DNA from 4 places in the Streptomyces sp. NPDC017056 genome. Region 4 is predicted to be linked to each of the others. Evidence: riboswitches for the same ligand, from Rfam matches in the RefSeq annotation. Region 4 holds a riboswitch; each other region holds the start of a gene.
The links. Region 4 has a riboswitch for cobalamin ahead of ACH4OW_RS01755 (HoxN/HupN/NixA family nickel/cobalt transporter). Riboswitches for the same ligand answer to the same signal wherever they lie in the genome.
Positions count from the first base shown of each region.

Region 1: linked by a shared signal. The riboswitch ahead of ACH4OW_RS33500 (CoA-acylating methylmalonate-semialdehyde dehydrogenase) and the one ahead of ACH4OW_RS01755 (HoxN/HupN/NixA family nickel/cobalt transporter) in region 4 are both predicted to bind cobalamin.
Region 2: linked by a shared signal. The riboswitch ahead of ACH4OW_RS36550 (cobalamin biosynthesis protein) and the one ahead of ACH4OW_RS01755 (HoxN/HupN/NixA family nickel/cobalt transporter) in region 4 are both predicted to bind cobalamin.
Region 3: linked by a shared signal. The riboswitch ahead of ACH4OW_RS08275 (CbtB domain-containing protein) and the one ahead of ACH4OW_RS01755 (HoxN/HupN/NixA family nickel/cobalt transporter) in region 4 are both predicted to bind cobalamin.

Region 1 is NZ_JBIRPD010000024.1:145,609-150,160, reverse strand. Features, by position in the region: gene ACH4OW_RS33510 (YciI family protein) at 1-253, shown strand, start outside; gene ACH4OW_RS33505 (RNA polymerase sigma factor) at 262-1,431, shown strand; cobalamin riboswitch at 1,480-1,661, shown strand; gene ACH4OW_RS33500 (CoA-acylating methylmalonate-semialdehyde dehydrogenase) at 1,866-3,365, shown strand; gene ACH4OW_RS33495 (acyl-CoA dehydrogenase family protein) at 3,371-4,552, shown strand, end outside.
Region 2 is NZ_JBIRPD010000030.1:57,044-61,595, forward strand. Features, by position in the region: gene ACH4OW_RS36540 (inorganic phosphate transporter) at 16-1,356, shown strand; gene ACH4OW_RS36545 (hypothetical protein) at 1,395-1,631, shown strand; cobalamin riboswitch at 1,805-1,955, shown strand; gene ACH4OW_RS36550 (cobalamin biosynthesis protein) at 2,086-3,057, shown strand; gene ACH4OW_RS36555 (cobyric acid synthase) at 3,089-4,552, shown strand, end outside.
Region 3 is NZ_JBIRPD010000003.1:552,270-556,821, reverse strand. Features, by position in the region: gene ACH4OW_RS08290 (hypothetical protein) at 1-9, opposite strand, end outside; gene ACH4OW_RS08285 (aldo/keto reductase) at 202-1,194, shown strand; gene ACH4OW_RS08280 (CbtA family protein) at 1,276-2,049, opposite strand; gene ACH4OW_RS08275 (CbtB domain-containing protein) at 2,064-2,300, opposite strand; cobalamin riboswitch at 2,337-2,487, opposite strand; gene ACH4OW_RS08270 (histidine phosphatase family protein) at 2,598-3,221, shown strand; gene tsaD (tRNA (adenosine(37)-N6)-threonylcarbamoyltransferase complex transferase subunit TsaD) at 3,340-4,392, shown strand; gene alaS (alanine--tRNA ligase) at 4,440-4,552, shown strand, end outside.
Region 4 is NZ_JBIRPD010000001.1:379,050-383,601, reverse strand. Features, by position in the region: gene ACH4OW_RS01765 (DoxX family protein) at 1-160, shown strand, start outside; gene ACH4OW_RS01760 (VOC family protein) at 219-719, shown strand; gene ACH4OW_RS01755 (HoxN/HupN/NixA family nickel/cobalt transporter) at 825-2,033, opposite strand; cobalamin riboswitch at 2,031-2,244, opposite strand; gene ACH4OW_RS01750 (ABC transporter substrate-binding protein) at 2,412-3,485, shown strand; gene ACH4OW_RS01745 (FecCD family ABC transporter permease) at 3,485-4,552, shown strand, end outside.

The sequences.
Region 1 (4,552 bases), on a different contig from region 4:
CAGCCAGGCGCTCGCCCCCGAGGGCGCGTGGGTCCGCTACGACGGCGAAGGGCGCCCGCCGGTCACCGACGGGCCGTTCGCCGAGACCAAGGACCTGATCGCCGGCTGGATGGTCATCGACGTCGACAGCTACGAGCGCGCCGTCGAGCTGGCAGGCGAGCTGTCGGCCGCCCCCGGCGCGGGCGGCAAGCCGATCCACGAGTGGCTGGAGGTACGCCCCTTCTTCGCCGCGCAGCCCACCGTCACGGAGTGACTCCCGAGGTGGACGAGACCCTCCTCCGGAGCCTCACGCCGAGCGTGCTCGGCATCCTCGTCCGCCGCGGAGCAGACTTCGCGGCGGCCGAGGACGCCGTACAGGACGCGCTGGTCGAGGCGGTCCGCACCTGGCCCGGCGGCCTGCCGCGGGACCCGAAGGGCTGGCTGGTCACCGTGGCCTGGCGCCGGTACCTCGACACGGCCAGGGCGGACGCCGCCCGCCGCCGGCGGGAGGACCGCGCCGACGAGGAACCCGTGCCGGGACCCGCGCCCGCGGTGGACGACACGCTCCGGCTCTACTTCCTGTGCGCCCACCCCTCGCTGACGCCGTCGTCCGCGGTCGCCCTCACCCTGCGGGCCGTCGGCGGTCTCACCACCCGCCAGATCGCCCGGGCCTACCTGGTGCCGGAGGCCACCATGGCCCAGCGCATCAGCCGGGCCAAGCGCACCGTCTCCGAGGTGCGCTTCGACCGGCCCGGCGACGTGGCCACCGTGCTGCGCGTCCTCTACCTGGTCTTCAACGAGGGCTACTCCGGCGACGTCGACCTCGCGGCCGAGGCCATCCGGCTCACCCGGCAGCTCGCCGCCGCGTTCGACCACCCCGAGGTGGCGGGGCTGCTCGCCCTCATGCTGCTCCACCACGCGCGGCGCGCCGCCCGGACCGCGCCCGACGGCGGCCTGGTGCCGCTCGCCTGGCAGGACCGCGGCCGGTGGGACACCGGGGCGATCACCGAGGGCATCGGGCTTTTGCAGGCGGCCCTGGCCCGCGACCGGCTGGGCGAGTTCCAGGCCCAGGCCGCCATCGCGGCGCTCCACGCGGACGCGCCCACCGCCCAGGAGACCGACTGGGTGCAGATCGTCGAGTGGTACGACGAACTCGTACGCCTGACCGGCAGTCCGGTCGTCCGGCTCAACCGCGCGGTGGCCGTGGGCGAGGCCGACGGCCCGCGCGCCGGCCTGGTCGCGCTGGCGGCGCTGGACGCCTCCCTGCCCCGCCACACCGCGGTGGCGGCGTATCTCCACGAACGCGACGGCGACCTGCCGACGGCGGCACGGCTGTACGCCGAAGCCGCCCGTAAGGCGTCCAACCTGGCCGAACGCGACCACCTGACGCGCCAGTCCGCCCGGCTCAACGCCGGGCTCGACGCCGGGCTCGACGCCCGCCGGGCGCGGTGACGGGCCGGGCCGCGCGGCGGGACCCCCTGGACTTACTAGGACGTCCAACTATATCGTCGTGACCAAGGCCCGCGGTGCAGGGAAGCCGGTGCGAATCCGGCGTGGTCCCGCCACTGTGACCGGGGAGTGCGACGCCGAGCAACACGCCACTGACGAGACCGAGGTCGGGAAGGCGGGCGGCGCGCGGTGATCCGGAAGCCAGGATACCGGCCGCGGGTGTTGTTCCGTGTTGTCCACGAGGATGGAGCAGACACGCATGGCACCGGTGCGTACCCACAGCCCAGGTGATCCGGCCCGGCCCGCGGCACCGCCCGCGCGCTGACGGTTCCACGCCTTTCGCGTCCCACGGCCCCGCCACGGTCCGCGCGCCCTCCGCGCCGCCCGGGTGCCCGGCCGTGCCATCCCCGGATCCCACCTGACGAGAGCAGGCTCCCATGGTCCGCGAACTCACCCATTTCGTCGGCGGCAAGCACACCCCCGGTACCTCCGGTGCTTACGGCGACGTGTTCGACCCCAACACCGGCACCGTGCAGGCCAGGGTGCCGCTCGCCGACCGGTCCGAGACGGCCGCGGCCGTCGCCGACGCGGCGTCCGCGCAGCCCGAATGGGGCGAGTGGAACCCCCAGCGGCGCGCCCGTGTGCTGCTGAACTTCCTGCGCCTGGTCGAGGGCGAGCGGGACGCGCTGGCCCGGCTGCTGTCGAGCGAGCACGGCAAGACGGTCGCGGACGCGCACGGCGACCTCCAGCGCGGCCTGGAGGTGGTGGAGTTCGCGGCCGGCATTCCGCACCTGCTCAAGGGCGAGTTCTCCGACAACGCCGGGACCGGCATCGACGTGCACTCGCTGCGCCGCCCGCTCGGCGTGGTGGCCGGGATCACCCCGTTCAACTTCCCCGCGATGATCCCGCTGTGGAAGGCCGCACCGGCCATCGCCTGCGGCAACGCGTTCGTGCTCAAGCCGTCCGAGCGGGCGCCGTCGGTACCCCTGCGGCTGGCCGAGCTGTTCTCGGAGGCGGGGCTGCCGCCGGGCATCCTCAATGTCGTCAACGGCGGCAAGGAGTCGGTGGACACGCTGCTGGAGGACCCGCGCGTCGAAGCGCTCGGCTTCGTCGGCTCGACACCGGTCGCCGCGCACATCTACGCGACCGCCGCCGCGCACGGCAAGCGCGCCCAGTGCTTCGGCGGCGCCAAGAACCACCTGGTCGTGATGCCGGACGCCGACCTCGACCAGGTGGTGGACGCCCTGGTGGGCGCCGGGTACGGGTCGGCCGGCGAGCGGTGCATGGCGATCTCGGTCGCCGTACCGGTCGGCGAGGAGACCGCCGACGCGCTGGTGGCACGGCTCAAGGAGCGGATCGGCACGCTGCGCATCGGCCGCTCCGACGACCCGCACGCCGACTTCGGGCCGCTGGTGGGCCGGGACGCGCTGGACCGGGTCCGCGCCTACGTGGACCTCGGCGTCGCCGAGGGCGCCGAACTGGTCGTGGACGGACGGGACTTCACCCTGCCGGGACACGAGGACGGCTTCTTCGCGGGCGCCTCGCTCTTCGACCGGGTCACCACGGACATGCGGATCTACCAGGAGGAGATCTTCGGGCCCGTGCTGTCGGTGGTCAGGGCGGCCGACTACGAGGAGGCGCTGCGGCTGCCCACGGAGCACCCGTACGGCAACGGCGTGGCCATCTTCACCCGGGACGGGGACACCGCGCGGGACTTCGGCCGCCGGGTGAACACCGGCATGGTCGGCGTGAACGTGCCGATCCCGGTGCCCGTGGCGTACCACACCTTCGGCGGCTGGAAGCGGTCCGGGTTCGGCGACCTGAACCAGCACGGCCCGGACGCGATCCGCTTCTACACCCGCACCAAGACCGTCACCTCGCGCTGGCCCTCCGGGGTCAAGGAGGGCGCGAGCTTCACCATCCCGACGATGGGCTGAGCGCGATGAGCGTCATGACCACCACCACGGCCGCCTCGCTCACCTCGCTCACCGAGGACCAGCTCGCCATCGTCGAGACGACGCTGGACTTCGCCCAGGAGCACATCGCGCCGCACGCCGTGGCCTGGGACCAGGACAAGCACTTCCCCGTGGACGTGCTGCGCAAGGCCGCCGGGCTCGGGCTCGGCGGGATCTACGTACGGGAGGAGTGCGGCGGCTCCGCGCTGAGCCGCGCGGACGGCGTGCTGGTCTTCGAGGTGCTGGCCACCGCCTGCCCGTCCATCGCGGGCTACCTCTCCATCCACAACATGGTCGCCTGGATGATCGACCGGTACGGGGACGAGGCGCAGCGCGCCCGCTGGCTGCCCGGCCTGTGCTCGATGGCGGACCTGGGCAGCTACTGCCTGACCGAGCCGGGCGCCGGGTCGGACGCGGCGGCGCTGCGCACGCGCGCGGTGCGCGACGGCGAGGAGTACGTGCTCACCGGCGTGAAGCAGTTCATCTCCGGTGCCGGGGCCTCGCGGGTGTACGTGGTGATGGCCCGTACCGGCGAGGAAGGTCCCGGCGGCATCTCGGCGTTCGTCGTCGAGCGCGACGACCCGGGGCTGTCGTTCGGCGCCAACGAGAAGAAGATGGGCTGGAACGCGCAGCCCACCCGACAGGTGATCCTGGACGAGGTGCGCGTCCCCGCCGACCGGCGGCTGGGTGCGGAGGGCGACGGTTTCCGCATCGCGATGAGCGGCCTCAACGGCGGCCGGCTCGGCATCGCCGCCTGCTCCCTCGGCGGCGGGCAGAGCGCGCTGCACGCGGCGCAGGCGTACCTCGCGGACCGGGAGGCGTTCGGGGGGCGGCTGCTGGACGCGCAGGCGTTGCAGTTCCGGCTCGCCGACATGGCGACGGAGCTGGCCGCGGCCCGTGCGCTGGTGCGGCAAGCGGCCGAGGCGCTGGACCGGGCCGACCCGCAGGCACCGCAGCTGTGCGCGATGGCCAAGCGGTTCGCCACCGACACGGGCTACTCCGTCGCCGACCGTGCGCTGCAACTGCACGGCGGCTACGGCTACCTGAGTGAATACGGCATGGAGAAGATCGTCCGCGATCTTCGGGTGCACCAGATCCTGGAAGGGACGAACGAGATCATGCGCTTGATCGTGGCCCGCGGGCTGACCGGGGCGAAGACCGGCGGCGCC
Region 2 (4,552 bases), on a different contig from region 4:
TGATTGCCTGGGTGAATGGAACACATCACGCTTCTCATCGGGATCGTGATCGTCACGGCCTTGGTGTTCGACTTTACGAACGGCTTCCACGACACGGCCAACGCCATGGCCACCACCATTTCCACCGGGGCACTCAAGCCCAGGACCGCGGTGGCGATGTCGGCGGTCCTCAATCTGGTCGGCGCGTTCCTGTCCGTGGAGGTCGCCAAGACCATCTCCGGCGGGATCATCGACGAGACCGCCGGCATCAGACCAGAAGTGATCTTCGCGGGGCTGGTCGGCGCCATCGTCTGGAACCTGGTCACCTGGCTGGCCGGACTCCCCTCCAGCTCCTCGCACGCCCTCTTCGGCGGCCTGATCGGCGCGACCCTGGTGTCCGTTGGCACCAGCGGCGTGCACGCCGACGCCGTGGTCATGAAGGTCCTCATCCCGGCCGTCGCCGCGCCGGTCGTGGCCGGCCTGGCCGCGCTGGCCGCGACCCGGCTGACCTACCGGCTGGCCCGCAACCGCGCCGAGGAGGACACCGCCAAGGGCTACCGCGCCGGGCAGATCGCCTCCGCCGCGCTGGTCTCCCTCGCGCACGGCACCAACGACGCGCAGAAGACGATGGGCGTGATCACCCTCGCGCTGATCACCGGCGGCGTGGTCGCCCCGCACGCCGACCCGCCGCTGTGGGTCATCGCCTCGGCCGGTGTGGCCATCGCGCTCGGCACCTACCTCGGCGGCTGGCGCATCATCCGCACGATGGGCAAGGGCATCACCGACATCCAGCCGCCGCAGGGCTTCGCCGCCCAGACCGGCGCGGCCGCCACCATCCTGGCCTCCTCCCACCTCGGCTTCGCGCTCTCCACCACCCAGGTCTGCTCGGGCTCGGTCATGGGCTCCGGCCTGGGCCGCAAGGGCGGCGTGGTGCGCTGGTCCACGGCGGGCCGGATGGTCGTCGCCTGGGGCCTGACGCTGCCGGCCGCCGGCCTGGTCGCGGCGGGCGCCGCGTTCCTGGCGGAGCAGGGCGACTGGGGCATCGCGACCGTGGCGGTCCTCGGGCTCGCCGTGTGCGGCGCGATCTGGGCGGCCTCCCGGCGCAAGCCGGTGGACCACACCAACGTCAACGAGGGCCCGGCCGCGGAGCCGGCGGGCGTCGTCACCGCCGCGCTGCAGGCCGTCGCCCCGCCGCCCGCCGGGCCGGTCGTGTCCGCGCCCGCGATGGCCGTCACCGCGGTCCCCGCGCCCGCGATGGCCGACGCGCCGCTCGCGGACCCGGTCGGCGCCGCGCCGGTGATCGCGGCCCCGGTGGCCGCCCACCCGCACGAGACCCACGCCCAGCGCCGCGCCAAGGCCGGCTCGGCGGCCGGCTGACCCGGCCGCACGGCACCCACCAAGGAACGAGAACGCGAATGAGCATCGACTGGGCAGCTCTGGGCCAGGTCTTCGGCGTCACGCTCGTGGTGACGGTCGGCATCGTCGGCCTGTTCACCCTGGGCATCGTCGGCACGTCCCGCAAGCCGCAGCAGGAGGGCGCGGCGGCGACCGCCGGCGGCTCCGGCGGGGCGGCGCGGGCCGGGGCGTACGCCTGCTTCGCGCTGTGCGCGGCGGCCGTGGCGTACGGCATCTATCTGATCGTCGCCGCCTGACCCGGCAAGCACCGCACTCGGGGCGCCCGGTGCCGCGGCCTTTCCGCCGCGGCGCCGGGCGCCCTTCGCTGTGTCCTGGGACACAGCGTCGCCACCGCCCCGCGCCGCAGGTCAAGCGCGAGTTGACGGGCTCTCGCGGAGCGTGGTGGACTGCCGGAGCCATTCGGCGACAGATGAGGAAGTCCGGTGAGAATCCGGCGCGGTCCCGCCACTGTCACCGGGGAGCGCCCCTCCACCAAGGGCCACGGTCCGCGTCGCAGCCGAGAGGTTCCCGTACGGACTGGAAGGCCGGGGGAAGCGCCGATCCGGGGAGCCAGGAGACTCTTGTCGCCGTACCCGTCGAACCAGGGCGCGGACCCTGAGTGAGGACCTACCGCCATGCCCGGCCGCAGTTCGCGATCTTCTGTGCCTTCCCCCGTACCGTCCCTCCGAGGCGCGACGGCGGTCTGATCCGATGCGTGCCGAACACGCCGGCTACGCGTGCGGCGCGGCCCTCGGCTTCCTCGGCGACCTGGTCGCGGGCGATCCCCGGCGCGGTCACCCGGTGGCCGCCTTCGGGCGGGCCGCGGCCGCCGTGGAACGCCGGCTGTGGCGTGACGACCGCGGGCGCGGGGCCCTGCACACCGCGCTGTGCGCCGGGGGGACCGCCGCGGGCGCCGCGCTCCTCACCCGTGCCGTACGCCGCTCCCCCGCCGCCTCCGTAGCGCTGACCGCCGCCGCCACTTGGTCCGTCCTGGGCGGCACCTCGCTGGGCCGCGAAGCGCGGGCCGTCGGCGGCGCGCTCGCCGTGGGCGACCTCGACGTGGCGCGGGAGCGGCTGCCGCACCTGTGCGGGCGCGACCCGCAGGCCCTGGACGGGCAGCAGATGGCGCGCGCCGTGGTGGAGTCCGTCGCCGAGAACACCTCGGACGCGGTGGTCGGCGCCCTGGTCTGGGGTGCGGTCGCCGGTGTGCCGGGGCTGCTGGCGTTCCGCGCCGTCAACACTTTGGACGCGATGGTGGGGCACAAGTCGCCGCGCTACCACCGCTTCGGCTGGGCCTCGGCCCGGCTCGACGACGTGGCCGGTTTCCCCGGTGCCCGGCTGACCGCCGCGCTGGCGGTCCTCGCGGGACCCGACCGGCGGGGCGCGTGGCGTGCCTGGCGGCAGGACGGCCCGTCGCACCCGAGCCCCAACGCGGGTCCGGTGGAAGCGGCGTTCGCGGGGGCGCTGGGCGTACGGCTGGGGGGCACCCTGGCATACGGCGGCCGGGTCGAGCACCGGCCGGTGATGAACGGCGCCGCCGGGCGCCCCGTAGCGGTACCGGACATCGAGCGGGCCGTCACGCTGTCGCGCCGGGTGAGCGCGCTGGCGCTGGCGGCCACGGTCGCGGGCCGGTGCGCGGTGGGGGCCGTACGGCGGGCCCGTACGGCCGGGAGGGCCAAGTGAGCAGCAACGTGCGGACGGCGAGGAGCGCCACGTGAACGGACCGGGTCAAGCACCGCTCGGCGGCGGGCTGCTGGTGGCGGGCACCACGTCCGACGCGGGCAAGAGCGTGGTCACGGCGGGCATCTGCCGCTGGCTGGCCCGCAAGGGTGTCAAGGTGGCGCCCTTCAAGGCGCAGAACATGTCGCTGAACTCGTTCGTGACGCGCGAGGGCGCGGAGATCGGGCGGGCGCAGGCCATGCAGGCCGCGGCGGCGCGCGTCGAGCCGAGCGCGCTGATGAACCCGGTGTTGTTGAAGCCAGGCAGTGACCGCAGCAGCCAGGTCGTCCTGATGGGCAAGCCGGTGGGCGAACTGAGCGCGCGCGGCTACCACGCCGGGCGTCAGGAGCAGCTGCTCGGCACGGTCACCGACTGCCTCCGGGAACTGCGCCGTACGCACGACGCGGTGATCTGCGAGGGCGCCGGCAGCCCCGCGGAGATCAACCTGCGGCGTACCGACATCGTGAACATGGGCATCGCGCGGGCCGCCCGCATCCCGGTCGTGGTGGTCGGCGACATCGACAGGGGCGGCGTGTTCGCGTCGTTCTTCGGCACCACGGCGCTGCTGTCCCAGGAGGACCAGGCGCTGGTCGCGGGCTACCTGGTCAACAAGTTCCGGGGCGATGTGACGCTGCTGGAACCGGGTCTGGACATGCTGAGAAGCCTGACGGGACGGCCCACCCTCGGGGTGCTGCCGTTCGCGCACGGCCTGGGCATCGACGAGGAGGACGGCCTCCGGGTGTCGCTGCGCGGCGCGGTCCGCGAGAGCGTGGTGGCGCCGCCGCACGGCGCCGACGTGCTGCGGGTCGCCGTCGCCGCCGTACCGCTGATGTCGAACTTCACCGACGTGGACGCGCTCGCCGCCGAACCGGGCGTCGTGGTGCGCTTCGTGGACCGCCCCGAGGAACTGGCCGACGCCGACCTCGTCGTGCTGCCCGGCACCCGCGGCACCGTCCGCGCGCTCCAGTGGCTGCGCGAGCGCGGCATCGCCGACGCGGTGCGGCGGCGCGCGGCCGAAGGGCGCCCGGTGCTCGGCATCTGCGGCGGCTTCCAGATGCTCGGCGAGCGCATCGAGGACGAGGTCGAGTCCAAGGCCGGCACCGTGGACGGGCTGGGCCTGCTGCCCGTACGCGTACGGTTCGCCGCGGACAAGACCCTGGCCAGGCCGTCCGGCGAGGCGCTGGGCGAGCCGGTCGAGGGATACGAGATCCACCACGGCGTGGCCGAGGTCACCGGCGGGCAGCCCTTCCTGGACGGCTGCCGGTCCGGATCGGTCTGGGGCACCCACTGGCACGGCTCCCTGGAGAGCGACGGCTTCCGGCGGGCGTTCCTGCGGCGGGTGGCCGCCGACGCGGGCCGCGCGTTCGTCCCGGCGCCGGACACCAGCTTCGCCGCGCTGCGCGAGGAGCAGCTCGACAAGCTGGGCGACCTGATCGAGGAGCACGCGGACACCGACGCG
Region 3 (4,552 bases), on a different contig from region 4:
TGCGGTCATGGCTCCTTAACGATTCCTTCACCATGAGGACACCACCGGCGACACCGGGTTTCGATCCCGATTGGGCCTTTTGCCACGCATTCGGAATGAAGCACGCGAGAAGACTCCCTCTCCCCTGTTTCGCTTGCTTGGAGTGCACTCCAAGGCCATAGCGTCGAGGGCCTGCCCGTATCTATCCCAGGAGCATTTCTCATGCGACAACGCAAACTAGGGCAAGACCTCGAAGTCTCGGCTCTCGGACTCGGCTGCATGGGCATGAGTTTCTTCTACGGTCAGCCCCAAGACACAGCCGAGATGACGAAGCTGCTGCGGACGGCCGTCGACCACGGCGTGACTTTCTTCGACACTGCCGAAGTCTACGGCCCGTTCACCAATGAGGTCCTGGTCGGCCAGGCACTGGCACCGGTCCGCGACCAGGTGGTGATCGCCACCAAGTTCGGAATCAGGCACGGCGAGCACGGGCCGACCCCGATGTCCGGGGTCGACAGCAGACCCGAGCAGATCCGCCGGGTGACCGAAGCCTCGCTCAAGCGCCTGCAAACCGAAAGCATCGACCTGCTCTACCAACACCGCGTCGACCCCGACGTGCCCATCGAAGACGTGGCCGGCACGGTCAAGGAGCTGATCGCCGAAGGCAAGGTGAAGCACTTCGGCTTGTCCGAGGCCGGTGCCGCGACGATTCGTCGCGCCCACGCCGTGCAGCCGGTAACGGCACTTCAAAGCGAGTACTCGCTCTGGATGCGCGAGCACGAAACCGAAATAATTCCGACCTTGGAGGAACTGGGCATCGGTCTGGTGCCCTACAGCCCGCTCGGCAAAGGTTTTTTGACCGGCAAGATAGATTCCAGTACGACGCTGGCCGACAACGACCTCCGCCGCCTGCTTCCGCGCTTCAGCCCTGAAGCACGGAAAGCCAACCAGGTGCTGGTCGACCTGTTGCAGCAGATTGCCGACGACAAAGGAGCCACGCCGGCCCAGATCGCGCTCGCCTGGGTGCTGGCGCAGAAGCCGTGGTTCGTGCCGATCCCCGGCACCACCAAGCTGCACCGCCTGGAAGAGAATGCGGGCGCACTCGACGTCGAGTTGACCACCGGCGACCTGCACCGGATCGAAGAGGCCGCGGCCCGCATCCGGATTCAGGGCGAACGTCTCCCTGAGCAATTGCAGTCACGGTTCGGCCGCTGAAATCCGGACCGGGCCAGGAAGACAAGCCGAGAGCCCGAGCGTCCTGGGTCGCCGCCCCGGCCGGAGCGGCGACCCAGGCCCTCAGTTGGGGGTCGGCGCCGCGGTGCCGTCCGTGTTGCGCGGCGATGCGGCCGCCGCGGCGGTCTGGCGCGGCCGGGTGGCCCGTTCCGCCAGTTCGCCGAAGAGCAGGCCGAAGACGGTCCACAGGACGAGCTGGACGGCGAGCGCGGAGACCCGGAACTTCCACAGCAGCAGGGCGGGGAAGTCGGCGGGCAGTTCGTTGACGGCCGGCAGGAACGCGTAGGCGAGGCCGACGGCCACGGCGAAGGCGGCCAGCGCCGCGACCGTCGCGTACCAGGCGCCCAGGCGCGGAGCGAGCCGCTTGCCGAGGATCACCGCGGCGATCGTCAGCAGCACGCTGAGGGCGATCATCAGGAAGTACAGCGCGGTGCGCTTGCCGATGGAGTCGGGGTCGCCGACCGACGGCGGGTTGGCCGGGTATTTCAGGAACGGTACGAGGTAGACGGCGGCGAACGCGGCGCCCGAGAGCAGCAGCGCGGTGGCGCGGGGCCCGAAGCGGCCGGCGCGTCCCAGCGCGAAGCAGTAGGCCAGGGCGGCGATCCCGCCCAGCGCGACGCCGTACACCAGGACGCCGGTCGCCAGGCCCGCGGTGGACTGCACCGCGCGGCTGACGACTTCGGCCTCGTGTTCGTGGGCGTGCGCGTCCTCGAACGCGATGGCGGCGTCGACCTGGGGCTCGCCCAGCAGGTAGGCGACGAGCAGGGCGAGCAGGCCGGCGGCGAGGCCGGCCAGCATGCCGCGCACCAGGAGGGATCTGACGGTGGCGGAGTTCATCTGCGGGCTCCCGGTCAGTGGCAGGGGAAGCCGAGCAGGTGGCGTCCGTCGTGGACCCACTCGTGCACGTCGGTACCGGAGAGCAGGGAGGTGGCGCCCTGTTCGGCGCCGACGAAGTAGAGCAGGACGAGCATGAGGATGCCGCCGAAGACCGCCCAGGGCAGTACCGTCCTGACCGGCAGGGTGGCGGGCGCGGCGGACGGGGCGGTTGCGGCGGGGCCGGTGGTGGGCGGTACGGCGGACTGGGCCATGTCGAAGCCTCCTGGGGGAACTCGCGTCCCGGTCGGTGGGAGTCGTAACGACAGGACGGGTCTGGCTCACCCGGCGTCCCCGTACTCCGTACGGGACCGGTCCGGGCTCACAGTGGCGCGACCGCGCCGGAATTCCACCGGCTTCCGTCATGTCATCGTCAATATCATCGGGAACGTACCGCGTGGCGGCGGCGGGGAAAAGGCCCCGCGGGTCGGCGTACGGATGCATGGTGGCGGTCGCGCGCCCCACTGTTGCCCTGGTGCGCCACCGGGATTTCCGCATTGGAAGAGGTGCCCATGACAACTCGGGTGATGTTGCTCTCACCCTCCTTCGACGACGCCCTGCGCACGGTGCGCTTCCCGGCCGGCGAACCGCTGACGCCGGACGGGCTGCGCCGCGCCCGCGCCGTACGCGCCGCGGCCGCCGCCCTGCCCGCCGACCGGGCCCTGACCTCCCCTTCCGCGCGCTGCCGGGAGACGGCCGAGGCGCTCGGCCTGCGGGCGGTGCCCGACCCCGGCGCGGCCGGGTGCGCGATGGGCCGCTGGCGGGGGCGCGCCCTGGAGGACGTGATGGCCGCCGAGCCCGCGGCGGTCGCGGCCTGGCTGTCCGACCCGGACAGTGCGGCACACGGCGGCGAGACGCTGACGCGGCTGCTCGGCCGGGTGGCGGACTGGCTGGCGGGCCTCGCGGCGGAGGGCGGCCGGGTCGTGGCGGTAGTGGAGCCGGACGTCGTACGTGCGGCCGTGGTCGGCGCTCTGGGGGCCCCGCCGTCGTCCTTCTGGCGGGTGGACGTACCGCCGCTGACCGTGACGGAGCTGAGCGGGCGTGACGGGCGGTGGAACGTCCGCGTGGCGGGAGACCTCGGGCACGGAGCGGCGCCCCAGGCGCCCCAGCAGACCCAGCCTCCCCAGGCGCCCTAAGAGAGCGCACCGGCCGCCGTATCCTGGACGGAACCGGTTATTGCACATCACTCGCAATAACGGGTCCGGCGGGAATCGGGAACGAAGGAGCGGTGCGGTGGCATCTCCAGGCTCTCCAGTGGTGCTGGGGATCGAGTCGTCCTGTGACGAGACCGGGGCCGGTCTGGTCCGGGACGGGAAGCTGCTCGGGCACGCCGTGGCGTCGAGCATGGACGAGCACGCGCGCTACGGCGGCGTCGTACCCGAGATCGCGGCCCGCGCGCACGTCCACTCCCTGACGCCCGTCGTGCGCCGCGCGCTCGACGACGCGGGCCTGACCATGGCCGACATCGGCGCGGTCGCCGTGACCACCGGCCCCGGCCTCTCCGGCGCCCTCCAGGTCGGCCTGGCCGGCGCGAAGGGCCTGGCCTACGGGCTGGGCGTGCCCCTGTACGGGGTGCACCACCTCGCCGGCCACGTGGCCGCCGACACGTTGGAGCACGGCCCGCTCCCCGACCCCTGCATGGTCCTCATCGTCTCCGGCGGCCACACGTCCCTCCTCCTCGTACGGGACCTCGCACGCGACCCGATCGTGCACCTCGGCGACACCCTCGACGATGCCGCCGGGGAGTGCTTCGACAAGGTGGCGCGGGTCTTCGGCCTGCCGTATCCGGGCGGTCCGGCGATCGACCGGGCAGCGCGCGAGGGCGACCCGAAGGCCGTCGCGTTCCCGCGCCCGCTGACCGGGCCGCGCGACGACCCGTACGGCTTCTCCTTCTCCGGCTTGAAGACGGCCGCCGCGCGCTGGGCCGAACGGCACGCCGGCCAGGAACTGCCCGTGGCGGACGGCGCGGCCTCCCTCCAAGAGGCAGTAGCCGACGTGCTGACCCGCAAGGCCGTCGCGGCCTGCAATGAGCACGGCGTGGGCACTCTGGTGGTGGTGGGCGGCGTGGCCGCCAACTCGCGCGTGCGGTCTCTCGCCGAGGAGCGCTGCCACGCGGCGGGCATTACGTTGCGGGTACCGCCCCTGCGGCTGTGCACGGACAACGGCGCGATGATCGCCGCCGTCGGTGACCTCCTCGTACGGGCGGGCGCCGAGCCGGCTCCGCTGGACCTCTCGATCGACCCGTCGGCGCCGCTGGAGTACGCGGTCCTGCACCCGGTCGCCAGGGCGGCGCAAGCCGCCGCGTAACGGCCGCAGCGTCCGCCACCCCTCCCCCGACCGCCCCGGAGCCCCCTTTGCGTACCGCCGAGATCCGCACCCGCTTCCTCGACTTCTTCGCCGAGCGCGGCCACACCGTCGTCCCCAGCGCCCCGCTGCCGACGCCGGACCCGACGCTGCTGTTCGTCAA
Region 4 (4,552 bases):
GCTCACGGCGGGTGCGGGGGCCCTCGCGCTGACCGGTCCCGGCCGGTACGCGATCGACCGGCTGCTGCCGGTCCTGCGTGCGCACCGGCTCGCGTACGGCGTGGCTGCCGTGGTGCTCGGCGTGGTCCTGGCGGGCGTGATTCTGCTGCTGCGGAAGTGACACCCGGTGGGGAAAGCGACGGACGGGACGTGGGAGACGTGAGAAGTGAGGGATTGATGTGAGTGTGCGGCGGTTGAACCATGCGGTGCTGTATGTGCGTGACGTGGCGCGCGCCGTGGCCTTCTACACCGAGGCGCTGGGGTTCCGGGTGGACACCGAGGTGCCGGGGCGGGCCGCGTTCCTCAGTGCCGAGGGGACGGCCAACGATCACGATCTCGGGCTGTTCGCGGTCGGCGACCACGCGCCGGGCCCCGAGCACGGGCGGGTGGGCCTGTACCACCTGGCCTGGGAGGTCGGCACCCTCGGTGAGCTCGCGGATGCCGCGGCCGAGCTGGCCGGGCGGGGCGCGCTGGTGGGTGCCACCGATCACCTCGTGTCGAAGTCGCTGTACGCGAAGGATCCGGACGGCAACGAGTTCGAGGTCATGTGGCGCGTGCCGCGTGAGGACTGGCCGGGCGCCGACGAGCCCGACCGGCTGCTCCCGCTCGACCTCGAAGCGGCGCTGGAGCGCTGGGGTCCCGGGTTGAAGACGGGCGCGGCGGCCGGTTCGGCGACGTGAGGGGCGCAAGCCCCTGAGGAACGCACGCCCTCGGGGGCGGGGCCCGCTCCGGGCGAGTGCCGGAGCGGGCCACGGTGGGCCGGGGGCCGGGGGCCGGAGGTCGGCTCAGGCGGTTTCCGGGGCTTCCCTCTCACCGGCCTCCGCCGTCCCCGCCGTCCGCGCCGTCCACCGTTTCTCCACCCCGGCCAGCCGCCAGTACGCCAGGGCCGCCGCCCAGACCACCACGAACAGGCCGACGATGATGAAGCCGACGTTGTCCAGGTCGATGGACGAGATCCAGTCGGTGACGCCGTCCTTCAGGTCCAGCTTCTCGTGCAGGACGGTGACCAGTTCGATGGTTCCGATGAAGAACGCGACGGCGATCGACAGGCCGGTGATCGTGAGGTTGTAGTAGACCTTGCGCACCGGGTTCGAGAACGCCCACTGGTACGCGAAGTTCATGAACGTACCGTCCAGCGTGTCGAACAGGCTCATCCCCGCCGCGAACAGCAGCGGCAGGACCAGGATCGCGTACCAGGGCAGGCCGGCCGCGGCGCCGCTGCCCGCCATCACCATCAGGGTGACCTCGGTCGCGGTGTCGAAGCCGAGGCCGAAGAGGAAGCCGAGCGGGTACATCTGGCCGGGGCGGGTGATGGACCGGGTGAAGCGGCCCAGGACGCGGTTCATGAAGCCGCGGGAGTCGAGGTGTTCCTCCAGCTCGGCCTCGTCGTAGCGGCCCTGCCGCATGGCGCGGAAGACCCGCCAGATGCCCGCCAGCGCGATGAGGTTGAGCGCGGCGATCAGGTAGAGGAAGGTGCCGGAGACCGTGGTGCCCACGGTGCCGAGGACCTGGTGGGTGCGGGATTCGTCGTCGAGCAGGGTGCCCGCCAGCTGTGCGCCGCCGGCGACCAGCGCGGCCATGGCGACGACCACGCTGGAGTGCCCGAGCGCGAACCAGAACCCCACGGACACCGGGCGTTTGCCGTCGGCCATCAGTTTGCGGGTGGTGTTGTCGATGGCGGCGATGTGGTCGGCGTCGAAGGCGTGCCGCATGCCGAGGGTGTACGCGGTGATGCCGAGGCCGACGCCGAACACCTGCGAACCCACGGTGTAGTGGTTCGGCACGACGAGGAGGAAGAGTACGCCGAAGGCGACGACGTGCAGCGCGGCTATCACCGCCATCAGGCCCGCGGTGCGCACCGTGTCCTGACGCTGCCAGCGGAAACCGGGCAGGGGGGAGGGGGGAGAGGAAGGAGAGGAGGAAGAGGAAGGGGAGGGTAGGGGGGCGGGGGACAGGGGCATTCGGTGGTCACGCTCCAGCACCTCGTGGATCAGTTCGTGAGATGCCGTGGCCGGTCTCCTGGCTTACGGGTGAGCGCGCCCGGCCCGGCCTTCCCGGCCGCGGGCTGCGGACAGTGGCTCCGTACGGGCGCAGGCGCGTACGGAAAGGGGCGGGAACTTCCCGATCACAGTGGCGAGGGCCGCTCCGGCCTGGACCCGAAGGTCGTCACCGGTCTTCCCGAACACCACGGCCCGGACACTCTAACCTCCGGCGGCGCGCGGCCACCGGGCCGATTCCGCGGGAACCGTGGGCGCCGTCCGCTCGACTACCTGGTCCGCGGCTCGCAGTGGCGGGCCGCCGGACAGTCGAGCGGCAGGGAGTACGGGCGTATGCGTCCTCGCAGGAAGCGGACAGCGACGACGACGGTGACGATGGCGGCGGCGCTGGCGGTGGGGGTGGCCGCGCTGGCCACCGGATGCGGTGGTGCCGACGGTGGTACGGGCGGGAGCGCCGCGGGCGCCCGGGACGGCGGCAATGCCGGTTTCCCGGTCGCGGTCACCGATTGCGACGGGCGGGAGACGACGTTTTCCGCTGCGCCGCGGAAAATCGTCACGAGCAATGCGTCGAGCCTGGAGATGCTGCTTCGGCTGGGGGCGGGTGACCGGGTTGTCGGCACGGGATTTCCACCGGGGAAGGGAACGTTGCCGCCGGAACTGGACGCGCAGGCGCAGCGGGTTCCGGTGCTGGGCAAGTCGGTGATTCCGAAGGAGAAGCTGCTCGGGTCCGGGGCCGATCTCTATATCGATACGTTCGCGTCGATGGGGAACATGGGCGGGGCGGCTGCCGCGCCGACCGAGGAGGAGTTCGCCGCGGCGGGCATCAAGCACGTCTATCTGGCCTCGACGGCGTGCGCGCCGCGCAAGAAGGTGCCGCAGCGGGATCTGTCTGCCGTCGAGGGCGACATCCGGCGGCTCGGGCAGGTCACGGGCACTTCGCAGCGTGCGCTGCAACTCGTCGCGGAGATGGAGAAGAAGGTCTCCGGGGTGCGGAAGGCCATTGCGGACGTACCCGCGTCGAAGCGGCCGTCGTATTTCTTCTTCGATTTCGACGCGGGCACGAAGCAGCCGGTGGCCGTCTGCAACCGGCAGGTGGCGCACGCGGTGCTGACCGAAGCCGGGGCGCGCAATGTCTTCGCGGACTGTGCGGGCGACTTCAAGCCGGTGTCGTGGGAGGACGTGGTGGACAAGGACCCGGACTGGATTCAGTTGGGCGTACGGAACCGGGGGAGTGCTGCCGCGAATGAGAAGGCGTTCGACGAGGCGGAGCAGTTTTTGAAGGGGTTCGCGGGGACGGCGGGGCTGCGTGCCGTAAAGGAAGGGAAATTCCTGCGCATCGGCTCCGAGCAGACGACCATCGCGGGGGTCGGGAACGCCGACACGGTGCGGCGGATCGCGGAGACGCTGTACCCGGACCGGCTGGGCGAGGCCGCGGCGGCGGCCCGCTGATGCCCGATACGCCAACCAAGCCCCGTACGCCAACCAAGCCCCGTACGCCCGGTATAGCAACCACGCCCCGTACGCCGCGGGTGCTGCCCGGTACGCCGTGGCTCGCCGTCGCGCTGCTGCTCGCGCTCCTCGTGGCGCTGACCGCCGCCGTCTCCTTCGGCGCCACCGACATCGCTCCTGCGGAGGTGTGGTCGGTGGTGTTCCGGCGGCTGGGCGGGCAGCCGCCGAGGCCGGGCACGAACGACCTGATCGTCTGGCAGCTGCGGGTGCCCAGAGCGCTGCTCGCCGCGCTGGTCGGCGCGGGCCTCGGGCTCGTCGGTACGGCCACTCAGGCGCTGGTGCGCAACCCGCTGGCGGACCCGTACCTCCTGGGCATCTCCAACGGCGCGTCGCTCGGCGCGGTGGCCGCGATCGTCTTGGGTGCGGGCGCCGTGGCCGGTACGGGCGGCGCGTTCGGCCTGGCCGGGGGCTTGGGGCTGTCGCTGGCGGCCTTCGCGGGGGCGCTCGCCTCGTTCGCGCTGGTCTGGACGCTGGCCCGCAGGGGCGGCGGCTTCGCGCCGCTGCGGCTGGTGCTCGCCGGGGTCGGCATCGGGCAGTTCCTGGCCGGGATCACCAGCTATCTCGTACTACAGGCAGGGGACGAACAGCAGACGCGCGGCGTGCTGTTCTGGCTGATGGGCAGCCTCGGCGGCGCGACCTGGAGCACGCTGGTCCTGCCGGCCCTCGCGGTGCCGGCCGGTCTGCTGGTGCTCCAGGCGCGGGCCCGCGCGCTCAACGCGCTGACGATGGGGGACGAGACGGCGGCGAGCGTGGGCGTGGACGTGGTCCGGCTGCGCCGGTTGCTGTTCGTGGTGACCAGCCTGCTCACCGGCGTACTGGTGTCGGTGTCCGGGGCCGTGGCCTTCGTGGGGCTGATGGTGCCGCATCTGTGCCGGCTGCTCGTCGGCGGCGACCACCGCAGGCTGCTGCCGCTGGCGGCGCTGACCGGGGCCCTGCTGCTGGTTGTGGTGGACATCGTGTGCCGAACCGCGATGGCCGACCAGGAACTGCCGGTGGGCGTGGTGACG